2 regions of the Pantoea folii genome follow, and region 1 is predicted to be linked to the other one. Evidence: predicted binding sites of a transcription regulator. Region 1 holds the regulator's gene; the other holds the start of a gene.
What was found. The regulator CRP, encoded in region 1, controls carbon source genes, mostly activating them, when cyclic AMP is high. The targets are predictions, from matches to a motif close to ATGTGANNNNNNTCACAT.
Positions count from the first base shown of each region.

Region 2: a site for CRP is predicted at 1,400-1,417, ahead of rbsD (D-ribose pyranase). Genes of this name have one in related genera too.

Region 1 is NZ_JBWXON010000022.1:43,083-49,123, reverse strand. It holds gene AC1MDE_RS21820 (YccS/YhfK family putative transporter) at 1-1,140, opposite strand, end outside; gene crp (cAMP-activated global transcriptional regulator CRP) at 1,199-1,831, opposite strand; gene AC1MDE_RS21810 (OsmC family protein) at 2,135-2,539, shown strand; gene AC1MDE_RS21805 (phosphoribulokinase) at 2,583-3,452, opposite strand; gene AC1MDE_RS21800 (YheU family protein) at 3,514-3,732, opposite strand; gene AC1MDE_RS21795 (hydrolase) at 3,735-4,751, opposite strand; gene AC1MDE_RS21790 (LysE family translocator) at 4,812-5,414, shown strand; gene AC1MDE_RS21785 (LacI family DNA-binding transcriptional regulator) at 5,416-6,041, opposite strand, start outside.
Region 2 is NZ_JBWXON010000007.1:214,974-221,014, reverse strand. It holds gene rbsA (ribose ABC transporter ATP-binding protein RbsA) at 1-891, opposite strand, end outside; gene rbsD (D-ribose pyranase) at 899-1,318, opposite strand; gene AC1MDE_RS11000 (YgiW/YdeI family stress tolerance OB fold protein) at 1,489-1,884, opposite strand; gene qseB (quorum sensing response regulator transcription factor QseB) at 2,056-2,718, shown strand; gene qseC (quorum sensing histidine kinase QseC) at 2,715-4,046, shown strand; gene kup (low affinity potassium transporter Kup) at 4,059-5,927, opposite strand.

The sequences.
Region 1 (6,041 bases):
CAGCGCACTGCCGAACATCAGCATCACCGAAATACGAGCCGCGGTGCGCAATGCAGCGGACTTGAGCGAAAGATAGCTGCGCAGCGCCGGGAACAGCGGCAAACGGCGCTGGCGATCGGCCATCAGGTCACGGGTGTATAAAGGTTTCTGGGTGCGCAGCACGCGGGCGATGCGGCTGAAATGGTAATAGCAGAAGTTGCCCACCGGATTGTCGGGATGCTGGCGCGCAATTTTTTCCAGCGCGCCGAGCTGCTTTTCCATGTGGAAGCGATCGGGCAATTGATGATAGAGAATGGCATCGGCCAACAGGCGCAGACGCGCAGAGATGGTTTTGGCATTCCAGCGGATCACCGCTTCGGCGTGACTCTGCTCGACCAGCTTTTGCACTTCTTCCGGCTGGTGCAGGCTCACCGAGATGTGCTCCTGCAAATCAAGCGCCACCTGGAAAGCCCGCGTCAGGCGCTTGTGGCTGTTATCGCGGCTGGCAGAGAGCATGTGCATCTGCTGATAGCAGGTGGTGATCAGGTCAACGGCTTTTTGCTGACGCGCCAGCAGCGGCGGCAGCGCTTTTTCCGGATCGGTGAGCTGCGTCAGCAAGGTGTACTTGGCATCGCAGTAATCCGCCAGTTCCCGATACAGCAGACTGAGCGTTTCGCGCATCGGCTGCTCTTTCCACAGCCAGAACCAGAACCAGTTAAACAGGCCATACCATAGCGTGCCGCCGATATACAGCAGCGGCGGCACCCACATGGGCATGCGTCCTACCAGGCTGAGGCTAAAGATGGCGGCAATCAGTGTGGCGGGCAACAAGCGACCGTGCAGCGGGCTGATTTCGCCGGTCACGCCTATCAGCAGCGGCAGCACAAACAGGATCAGCGGTAACGGAATGGCGTCACTGGTGAGAAATTGGATCAGAAAACTGGCGGTGGCAAACAGGGAGCCGCCGACAATCAGGCGTTTAAAGAAGCGTTTATGCGGGGTATCGAGACCCGCCATGTTGCAGCAGGCAGGCACTAAGGAGAACAGCAGGCCTTTTTGCAGATCGCCAAACAGCCAGCCTAGTGCCACAGGCAGGCACAGCACCAGCGTTTGCCGCAGTGCGTAGTTGACCTCAGGATGATAGATGATTCGGCGCCACATCAGCTCATCGCAAACAAAAACGGCGCGATGTTGCCATCACGCCGTGGGTGATAAGAAATTAGCGGGTGCCGTAGACGACGATGGTTTTACCGTGTGCGGAGATCAGGTTCTGATCTTCCAGCATTTTCAGGATACGACCCACGGTTTCGCGTGAGCAACCCACGATCTGACCAATCTCCTGACGTGTGATTTTGATTTGCATCCCGTCGGGGTGCGTCATCGCATCGGGTTGTTTCGCCAGATTAAGCAGTGTTTGCGCAATACGGCCCGTCACATCGAGGAAGGCAAGGTTGCCCACTTTCTCGGAGGTGACTTGCAGACGACGCGCCATTTGCGACGAAAGTCGCATTAAAATATCCGGGTTTACCTGAATCAGCTGACGGAATTTTTTGTAGGAAATTTCAGCCACTTCGCAGGCAGTCTTAGCACGTACCCAGGCACTACGTTCCTGGCCTTCTTCAAACAGGCCGAGTTCGCCGATGAAGTCTCCCTGATTGAGGTAGGAGAGGATCATCTCTTTGCCTTCTTCATCTTTGATCAGAACCGCAACGGAACCTTTCACGATGTAGTACAGCGTTTCCGCTTTCTCACCCTGATGGATGAGCGTGCTTTTGGACGGATATTTGTGAATATGGCAATGGGACAGGAACCATTCGAGTGTAGGGTCTGTTTGCGGTTTGCCGAGAACCATTCGCTATTATCCTCTGTTGTAATCGTGCCCAAAACACAGGGGGCAGTTTTCCCTGTCAGGCGGTGTAATCGTCGAGCGTTTCCAGTAAAGGAAAATTATTTCCGGGTGATTCTTAAGCTACGCTTTTGATTCTTCCCGCCTTCGTCTGTGATGACGAAAATATTTTCAGCACTGTTTGTAGCACAGCTTTTGCAAGCTGTCTTCTGTTGTCTCGCTTCAGCAACAGGCGGAAGAGTCTGGATTGCTGTTTATCAAGTGAAAGCGTACTCTGGCGGCAAAACCGCCACTTCAGGAGAAAGAATAATGCAGGCACGAGTGAAATGGGTGGAAGGGCTGACCTTTCTCGGAGAATCCTCATCAGGCCATCAGGTATTAATGGACGGTAACTCGGGTGACAAAGCGCCAAGCCCGATGGAGATGGTTTTGATGGCAGCAGGCGGCTGTAGCGCGATTGACGTGGTATCGATCCTGCAAAAAGGCCGAAATGATGTGGCTGACTGCGAGGTGAAACTCACCTCCGAGCGCCGGGAAGAAGCGCCACGTATTTTTACGCAAATCAACCTGCATTTTATCGTTAGCGGCACAGCGCTAAGCGATAAAGCGGTGGCGCGGGCCGTCGATCTGTCGGCGGAGAAGTATTGCTCGGTGGCGATCATGCTCGGCAATAGTGTGAAAATGACGCACAGTTACGAAGTGATTGAGCGATAACATAAGTGGGCGGCCAAACGGCCGCCGCTACAGAATTTCTGGATTATTCAATCCGTTTACCTTCAATCAGCCGCTGCACCAGTGGCGTCATGATTAACTCCATTGCCAGCCCCATTTTGCCGCCCGGCACCACCAGCGTGTTCATATGCGAAATGAACGAGCCCTGGATCATCGCCAGCAGGTAAGGGTAAGCAATGCCTTCCAGTCCACGGAAGTGAATCACCACAAAGCTTTCATCGAGTGAGGGAATTTCACGTGCGGCAAATGGGTTTGACGTATCCACCGTAGGTACACGCTGGAAGTTGATGTGGGTGCGCGAGAACTGCGGCGTGATGAAGTTGATATAATCCTCCATTGAACGCACCACTGAATCCATCACCGCTTCACGGGAATGGCCGCGCTCGCTGGTGTCGCGCACCAGCTTTTGAATCCACTCCAGATTGACAATCGGCACCACGCCGACCAGCAAATCGACATGCTCGGCGACGTTGTGCTGCTGTGTAACCACGCCACCGTGTAATCCTTCATAGAACAGCACGTCAGTGTTTTCCGGCAGCGGCTGCCAGGGCGTAAAGGTGCCCGGCACCTGATTCCACGGCACCGCTTCGTCGTAGGTGTGCAGATATTTGCGCGACTCACCCAGCCCGGTTTTTCCGTAATGCTTAAACGTCTGTTCCAGCAGCCCGAAGTCATTGGCTTCCGGACCGAAGTAGCTAATATGACGGCCCAGATCGCGTGCCTTACGGATCGCCATATCCATTTCTGGACGGGTATAACGGTGAAAACTGTCACCTTCCACTTCCGCAGCATGCAGATTCAGCTGCTGGAAAATCTTACGGAAGGCGAGGCTGGTGGTCGTGGTACCGGCACCGCTGGAACCGGTCACGGCAATGATTGGATGCCTGGCTGACATAACAGAACTCCCTGTGAAGTCGGGCGATGAGCATTGTTACCACGAATTACTGCGCGGTGCATTAACCGCGAAACTCGCCTTTCGGCATAATGTTGACGGATTCATGCAGTTCCGACCACACCAGCACAACGTCTCCGCGCTCCAGCTGGCGGCGCACGTCGGCGACTTTTTGTTCCAGGCTGCGCTCCTGCTCACCATAGTCGGTTCCCTCGCGCAGCACGAAAGTTTCAATCAGGTTTTCCAGTGTTGCGACTTCAAGTTCTTGCCAGGGAATAATCACGATCACACATCCAGATAGGTTGAAAGCCAGTCAGGCACACGCTGTTCCAGCCACATTTTCGGCTTCATTAACGTACCGCCAACAAAGCCAACGTGCCCGCCTTGTTGTGTCAGCTGATATTCAATGGAAGGCGACAGTTGCGCCGGCTGCGGGATTACTGCATCGGTCATAAAGGGATCGTCTTTGGCATGGATGATCAGCAGCGGCTTGCGCACGCCCGTGAGCAGCGGCATAGCGCTGGCACGTTGATAATAGTCGTTGGCATCCAGAAAACCGTGCGCCCGTGCGGTAATCGCATCATCAAACTCACGAATGCGGCGAAATGCGCGCAACTGGCTCAGTTCCACCGGTAGTGTGCCGGGCCAGGCCAGCAGTTTACGCGTAGCGTTCTGTTTCAGCTTGGTCAGTAAATAGTGCTGATAGAAACGAGAAAAGCCAGCATCGAGCTTTTCACTACAGGGTTCGAGCGCAAAGGGTGCCGAGATGGCGACGGCGGCATCCACAGGCACATCATTCCCGTGCATGCCCAATAAATAGGCCAGCATATTGCCACCGAGTGAAACGCCCACTGCTGCAGTCGGCACCGTGCCCCATTCGCGCTGCAACCAGTGCAGGAAAAAGGTCGCATCTTCGGTTTCACCGGAATGATAGATGCGCTCCAGACGATTCGGCTCGCCGCTGCATCCACGAAAGTGCATCACCACCGCCAGCCAGCCACGCGCCTGACACGCCTGCATCAGGCCATGCGCATACGGGCTACGGAAGCTGCCTTCCAGGCCATGGAACATCACCATGCGCGGTTTGTGACGCGCCTGTGCTGGATCTTCGCTCCACGCGAGATCGACAAAATCACCGTCCGGCAGGTCAAGTCGCTGCCAGTGCGGACGCAGGGTTACGCGCCGACGCAGTATGCGCGGCAGCAGGGTTTGCAGATGCGCGTTACTGAATCCGCGCAGCGGTGTAAATCGCTCGCCGTTCAGGCGATCAAAATAGCTTGGGTAAAGGCTTGTCTGATGCATAACTCGCTGATAGCTTCGATGGGTTGTCCGCTTTACTGGGTGAGGAGCACCCGAATATACATGGAACTGAGTCTTTTTTTATCAATGTTGGGTTTTCTTTGGGTCGCTGCCATCACGCCAGGGCCCAATAATATGTTACTTACCGCCTCAGGTGCTAATTTTGGCTTCCTGCGCACCATCCCGCTGCTCATTGGTATCATGATTGGTATGCAAGTCATGTTGCTGATGGTGGCATTTGGCATCGGTGGTTTGATCCTGCTTTATCCCTCTCTGCATCTGGTGCTAAAGATTGCCGGTAGCCTCTACCTGCTGTGGCTGGCGTGGAAAATTGCCACCGCGGAGTACGAGAAGCTGGAAACTGAAGATGCCAACGTCAAGCAGATGCCGTTCTGGCAGGGTGGCCTGCTACAGTTGATCAACCCAAAAGCCTGGCTGATGGCGTTGGGCGCGGTAGCCAGCTTTAGCCTGGCGGGCGATGCGTATCTGCATTCGGTGATCGCCATCAGTATCGGTATGGCGCTGGTCAATGTGGTATCCGGTGTTATCTGGATGGGATTTGGTTCGCTGATTGGCCGTCTGTTGCGCAGCCCGCGCGCGTGGAAAATCTTCAACCTGGCGATGGGTGCGCTCACTGCCGCCTGTGTACTGCTGATCTGGCGTTGAGTTAGCTGGAGGCGCGTTCAACGCGCTTCCAGGGTAACACTTCACGCACCACGTCACTGTGCGGCTGGCGGATGCGGTTCAGTAGCAGCTGAACACTGCGTGCACCCAGCCGATTCATCGGTTGTTCGATGGTGGTCAGCGGTGGATTGAGGCTGCTGGTGAAGGGAATACCATCAAACCCCACGACAGCGAGATCTTCCGGAATGCGCAATCCGGCCTCCAGCGCGGCGTGAATCACGCCAACCGCCAGCACATCTGAGACTGCAAACACGGCGTCTGGTCGCTCCGGTCGTGCCAGCAGTTCACGCAGTGCGGCACTGCCCGCTTCACACGAAATGTTTTCCGCGTAAGCCACGCCACCCCAATTTAGTTCCAGCTGTTCCAGCGCTTCGCGATAGCCACTTTCACGCTGATGCGAGTAAAGGTAGCGCATATCACAGTTAACCAATGCAATACGGCGGCGGCCTTTGTTGGCCAGATAACGCACGGTTTCGTAAGCCGCTTCTTTATTGTTTATCGTGACACTGGAAGCAGCGATAGCCGGATCGTATTCGGCGCATTGCACCCAAGGCGCGTCACCTATCAACCCCTTCAGCTGTTGCAGGCAGGCCGCGGCATCCATGGTGA
Region 2 (6,041 bases), on a different contig from region 1:
CACTTTCATCAGTTCCGTCCGTCCCGCGCCCATTAAACCGGAAATGCCAAGGATTTCCCCTTTGCGCAGGTTAAAACTGACGTTATCCACGCCCGGCCCGCTGAGATTTTTAACAGTTAAACGAATATCGCCCGGTGCCTGATCAATATGCGGATATTGATCTTCCAGCTTACGGCCCACCATCATCTCGATCAGACTCTCTTCGCTGAGATCGCTCACCGCGCGCTCGGCAATAAATTGCCCGTCACGAAACACGGTGACATCATCGCAAATCTCGAAGATCTCTTTCATACGGTGCGAGATATAAACAATGCCGCAGCCCTGCGCTTTCAGTTCATTGATGACGCGGAACAGCGACAGGGTTTCGGTATCGGTCAGCGCATCGGTCGGTTCATCCATAATGATGACCTTCGACTCGAAGCTAAGCACTTTGGCGATCTCAACCATCTGCTGATCGCCAATCGATAAATCGCCCACCAGCTTATGGCTGTTGAAGCGCAGGTTCAGACGATGTAATAAGGCATCCGCCTCGGCGTACATCCGGTTCCATTCGATGCGGCCAAAGCGGTTAACAAATTCGCGACCGAGGAAAATATTCTCTGCAACGGTCAATTGCGGAATCAGGTTGAGTTCCTGATGAATAATGCCAATGCCCGCTTCCTGCGACGCTTTCGGTCCAGAAAAAGCCACATCCTTGCCCAGCCACTGCAGAGAGCCCGCATCCATGCTGTAAATGCCGGTCAGCACTTTCATCATGGTGGATTTCCCCGCGCCGTTTTCACCCACCAGCGCCATCACGCGCCCCGGATAAACAGCCAGCGAAGCGCCATTCAGCGCTTTCACGCCTGGAAACGACTTTTCAATCCCTTTGAGTTGCAATAACGGTTGCATAACGACCTCAGAAGGTTACGCCAGCGCTCAGGATGACATTCGCATACGGAGAACACTCTCCGCTGCGAATGACGGCCTGACTACACTGCGTTTCTTGTTTGAACTGTTCATGGCTGGTGTAACGGATGGTGATGACATTCCCCTGGTGCCGTTGCAAGGCATCGAGCACGGCGAGCAGTGCGCTGTGGAGTTGCGGATTGTGTTGCTTGATCTCCTCCGCCATCAGGGCGCTTTCGACTTGCATCTCCTGAGTGACAACATCAACCACCTGTAAAAATTCGGGCGTTCCCGGCGTCAACGCCAGGTCGATTCGCTGTGGTCCGGCCGGAATCGGCAAGCCCGCATCCGCAATCGTCAGCGTATCGGTGTGCCCCAGGCGGGCAATCACATGAGAGAGTTCAGCGTTTAACAAGCGACCTTTTTTCATTTCTTCCACTCCACAGCGAAACGTTTCGCTGAGCGGGAGTGTATTAAATGCGCGCGGCAACTCAATGACGTCATCACGGAAATGTGATCGCCATCGAAACGTTTCGCTTGTGCCGGGAATAATTTGAGTTTGGTGGTGGATGCGAGCCGCCTGAGCGGCTCTGAAGGGTGTTATGGCAGCTTGCGGACCTGCTTAACGTCCAGCTCAATGGAATTAAAGTCCTTATCCAACTCGCCGGTCAGTTCAACCTGATCCTTCGGAGTGATGGTCTGTCCGTGCCAACGCTTATGGTCGATTTCCACTTTCATGTTGCCGCTACCGTCACGAAACAGATAATCCTCATCGCCGATTTGCTTATCGAGATAACCGCGCACGGTGATCCAGCTGTCGTCTTTCATCTCTTCAGCCTGCTTAACGGTCACTACACTGGTGTTATCCGCCTGGAAGCCACCTGCGTGAACCTGAGCCTTTGGCGCACTCGGGTCAACAAATCCCCCCTGTTGTGCGGCCAGAACCGGCGTGGAAGCCAACATAATAATCGCGATTAACGCTGCACTCTTTTTCATTTTTAACCTCTGTTCCATGAATGTGTGGGATACGGAGGCTATTACAGCATAGGGTTCTTAACAGGATCTTAAGGGGTAAAAAAACACGAAAAATAGCCAATCTGCGGCGATTGACGCTGTACAAGCGGATTTTTGCTTCGTATAACGACTCTTGCACTCAAGGAGAAACACATGCGCATATTATTGATCGAGGACGACACGCTGATTGGCGATGGCCTGAAAGTCGGGCTAACGAAACTCGGCTTCAGCGTTGACTGGTTCGTGTCAGGCGAAGCAGGATTTCAGGCTTTATCGGCCGCACCCTGGGATGCCGTGGTACTGGATCTTTCGCTGCCCGGGCGCGATGGGCTGGAGATCCTGCGTCAATGGCGTGAGCAGGGCGCAGATGTACCCGTGCTGATCCTCACCGCACGCGATGCGCTCGATCAGCGCATACAAGGATTACAGTCAGGCGCTGACGACTATTTGTGTAAGCCCTTCGCGCTCGCTGAAGTCGCCGCGCGTTTACAGGCGCTGATTCGCCGCCGTCATGGACAACTACAGCCCGAGTTGAAACACGGCAAGGTGGTGATGTCGCCCAGCAGCCACAGCGTCTGGATTGACGGCGAAACCATCAGCCTGAAGAGCCGTGAACTGGCGCTGCTGGAGCTGTTTATGCGCAATCCAGGTCGCGTGCTAACCCGCAGCCAGCTGGAGGAAAAACTCTATAGCTGGGATGACGATGTCTCCAGCAACGCAGTAGAAGTGCATATTCATCATCTGCGCAAAAAGCTCGGCACAGCGTTTATTCGTACCGTTCACGGCGTGGGTTATACACTCGGTGCGGCAGAATGAGTCTGTTTCTACGACTCGCCATCGGCTTTGTGCTGCTGATTGCGCTGTGCGGTGGAGTGGCCAGTTACAGTGCCTGGCATCAGACCCGCGACACCGTTAATGAGCTATTCGATACCCAGCAAATGCTGTTTGCCAAACGCCTGCTGTCACTCGATCCCACCAGCTTGCACGCCGCCTCACTGCCAAAAACCAAATCCATTTTGCGCCATCACCGCGGCGATCAGGATGATGATGCACTGGCGTTTGCCATTTTCCGTGCGGACGGCCAGCCGTTGCTTAACGATGGCGAGAACGGGCGCGATATGCAGTTTGATGATAAGCGTGACGGTTTTCGCGAGGGTCGTCTGCGCGGCGACGATGAGAGTTGGCGACTGCTTTGGCTGACTTCTGCTGATAAACAATATCGCGTGGTAGTGGGCCAGGAGTGGGAATACCGCGACGATATGACGCGCGATCTGGCACTGGCGAGTTTGATGCCGTGGCTTTACGCCATGCCCTTTATGCTGCTGATGCTGCTGGCATTGGTGTGGTTCGAATTGCGCCCGCTAAAGCGCCTGACGGCATCACTCCAGTTGCGAGCACCTGATGACGCCACACCGCTCGACGAAGCACGCTTGCCCAAAGAGGTGCAGCCGTTGGTGGCGGCATTGAACGGGCTGTTTCACCGTATGGCGCAACTCGTGCAGCGCGAGCGCCGTTTTACCTCCGATGCGGCGCACGAACTGCGCAGTCCGTTAGCTGCACTGCGTGTGCAGAGTGAGGTGATTCAGCTGGCGGATGATGACGAAGCAATGCGCAAACGGGCATTGCAGCAGCTTGATAGCGGCATCCAGCGCGCCACACGGCTGGTGGATCAACTCTTAACGCTATCAAGAGTGGAAGCGGACGATCTGCGCAGCGAATTTCAGCCGGTGCCACTGGCACCGCTGCTGCAAAAGCTTCTGATAGAACATTTTCCACAGGCCGAGGCGCAGCAGATGGATCTGCAATTGCATGCACAGGCCGAACCGGTGATGAACGGTCATCCTCTGCTGTTGAATTTGCTGATGCGTAACCTGCTGGATAACGCGCTGCGCTATGCGCCGCCGGGCAGCCAGATTCAGTTCACGTTAAACGCGCGGGCGATAATTATTGAAGATAACGGATCAGGCGTTAGCGATGAGCAACTTGCGCGCCTTGGTGAGCGTTTCTGGCGACCGCCGGGGCAAACGCAAACGGGCAGCGGTTTAGGAATATCGATTGTGAAAAACATTGCGCAACTGCACGGTATTCGCATTGCATTCAGCCATGTGCAGCCTCAAGGCTTGCGCGTCACCTTGAGCTGGTGACGCGCTTAATCCTTAAATCTCGACTTGCGTGCCCAGCTCGATCACGCGATTAGGCGGGATTTCAAACTGATCCGGCGCACGCAGCGCATTGCGTTGCAGTGCAAGGAACAGTTTGCCGCGCAGACGCAGATACCACGGGCGATCGCCAATAATCAGCGATTCATGGGACATGAAGAATGAGGTTTCCATCATGCGGCAGTTGAGACCTTCCAGCCCGCAGCGGTGGAAAATTTCTTCCACGTTCGGGGTTTCACGCCAGCCGTAACTCGCCACCACGCGCCAGAAGGTGGGCGATAACTGTTCGATGGTAACGCGACGCACGTTATGCACGTAAGGCGCATCCTCAGTACGTAGCGTCAGCAGTACCACACGCTCATGCAGCACTTTGTTGTGCTTGAGATTATGCAGCATGGCAAAAGGGATCACGTTCAGGGCACGCGACATATAGACTGCGGTGCCCGGCACGCGTACCGGCGGAGATTTCTCCAGCGAAGCGATCATCGCTTCAAGCGAATTGCCGTGCTCATGCATACGACGCAACAGGCGGAAGCGCTCGCTTTTCCAGGTGGTCATAACGATAAACATCATCAGTGCCAGGGTCAGCGGCAGCCAACCGCCGGAGAACACTTTGACCAGGTTTGCCGAGAACAAGGACACGTCAATACATAGCATGCCAATCAGAATCAGCACCACCAGATAACGGTTCCAGTGCCAGTTCTGAATTGCCACCGTGGAGCAGAGAATCGCAGTCAGCACCATGGTGCCGGTTACCGCGATGCCGTAAGCCGCCGCCAGGTTACTGGAGTGCTCAAAGCCAACAATCACGATCACCACGGAGAAGTAGAGCAGCCAGTTGATCACCGGAATGTAAATCTGACCCGATTCTTCTTCCGAGGTGTGCACGATACGCATCGGCGGGAGATAGCCTAAACGCACCGCCTGACGTGTTAAGGAGAACACACCAGAGATCACCGCCTGCGAGGCGATAACCGTGGCCAGCGTAGCAAGAATCAGCATGGGAATCAGCATCCAGTCTGGCGCCAGCAGGAAGAAGGGGTTTTTGATCGCTTCGGGATGTTTAAGTAGCAGCGCGCCCTGACCAAAGTAGTTCAGCACCAGCGAGGGCAGCACCACGATAAACCAGGCAAGACGAATCGGGAATTTGCCGAAGTGACCCATATCCGCATACAGCGCTTCCACACCGGTAATGGCCAATACCACCGCGCCGAGCGCAAAGAACGACACCGTTTTGTACTGGATAAAGAAGTGCATCGCCCAATACGGGTTCATGGCATGCAGCACATCAGGGTTACTGATGATGCTACGCGCGCCCAGCACGGCCAGAATGATAAACCACACCAGCATCACCGGCGCAAACAGCTTACCCACGATGCCGGTACCGTGCTTCTGAATCACAAACAGCAGCGTCAGCACTGCAATCGCAAGCGGAACGATATATGCATCCAGGCTCGGTGCCGCAATCTCCAGCCCTTCAATCGCCGACAACACCGAGACGGCGGGCGTGATTACCACTTCACCATAGAAGAAGCTGCCACCAATCAGCCCCATGATGACAAGAATCGCCGTCGCACGTGCACCGGTATTGCGCCCGGCCAGTGACATCAAGGTCAGGATCCCGCCTTCACCGGCGTTATCGGCACGCATCACGTAACTGATGTACTTCAGTGACACCACTAAAATCAGCAACCAGAAGATCAGCGAGAGAAAGCCAAATACCGCTTCGCGTTCTACGCCAAAGCCGAACTGACCGGAGAGACATTCACGCAAAGTATAGAGCGGGCTGGTACCGATATCGCCATACACCACGCCAATCGCGGCGAGTGTGACTGCGCCAAGGGACTGCTTCTTATCCGAGCTCATAAGTTGTCTTTTGTTGGAGCCGATGAGGCACTTGCCTACCGCTCAGGCCATCAAAAAGCGCACAGTATGCACATATTCCCAAAAAAACCTACTCTTACAACATGTCATCATGAC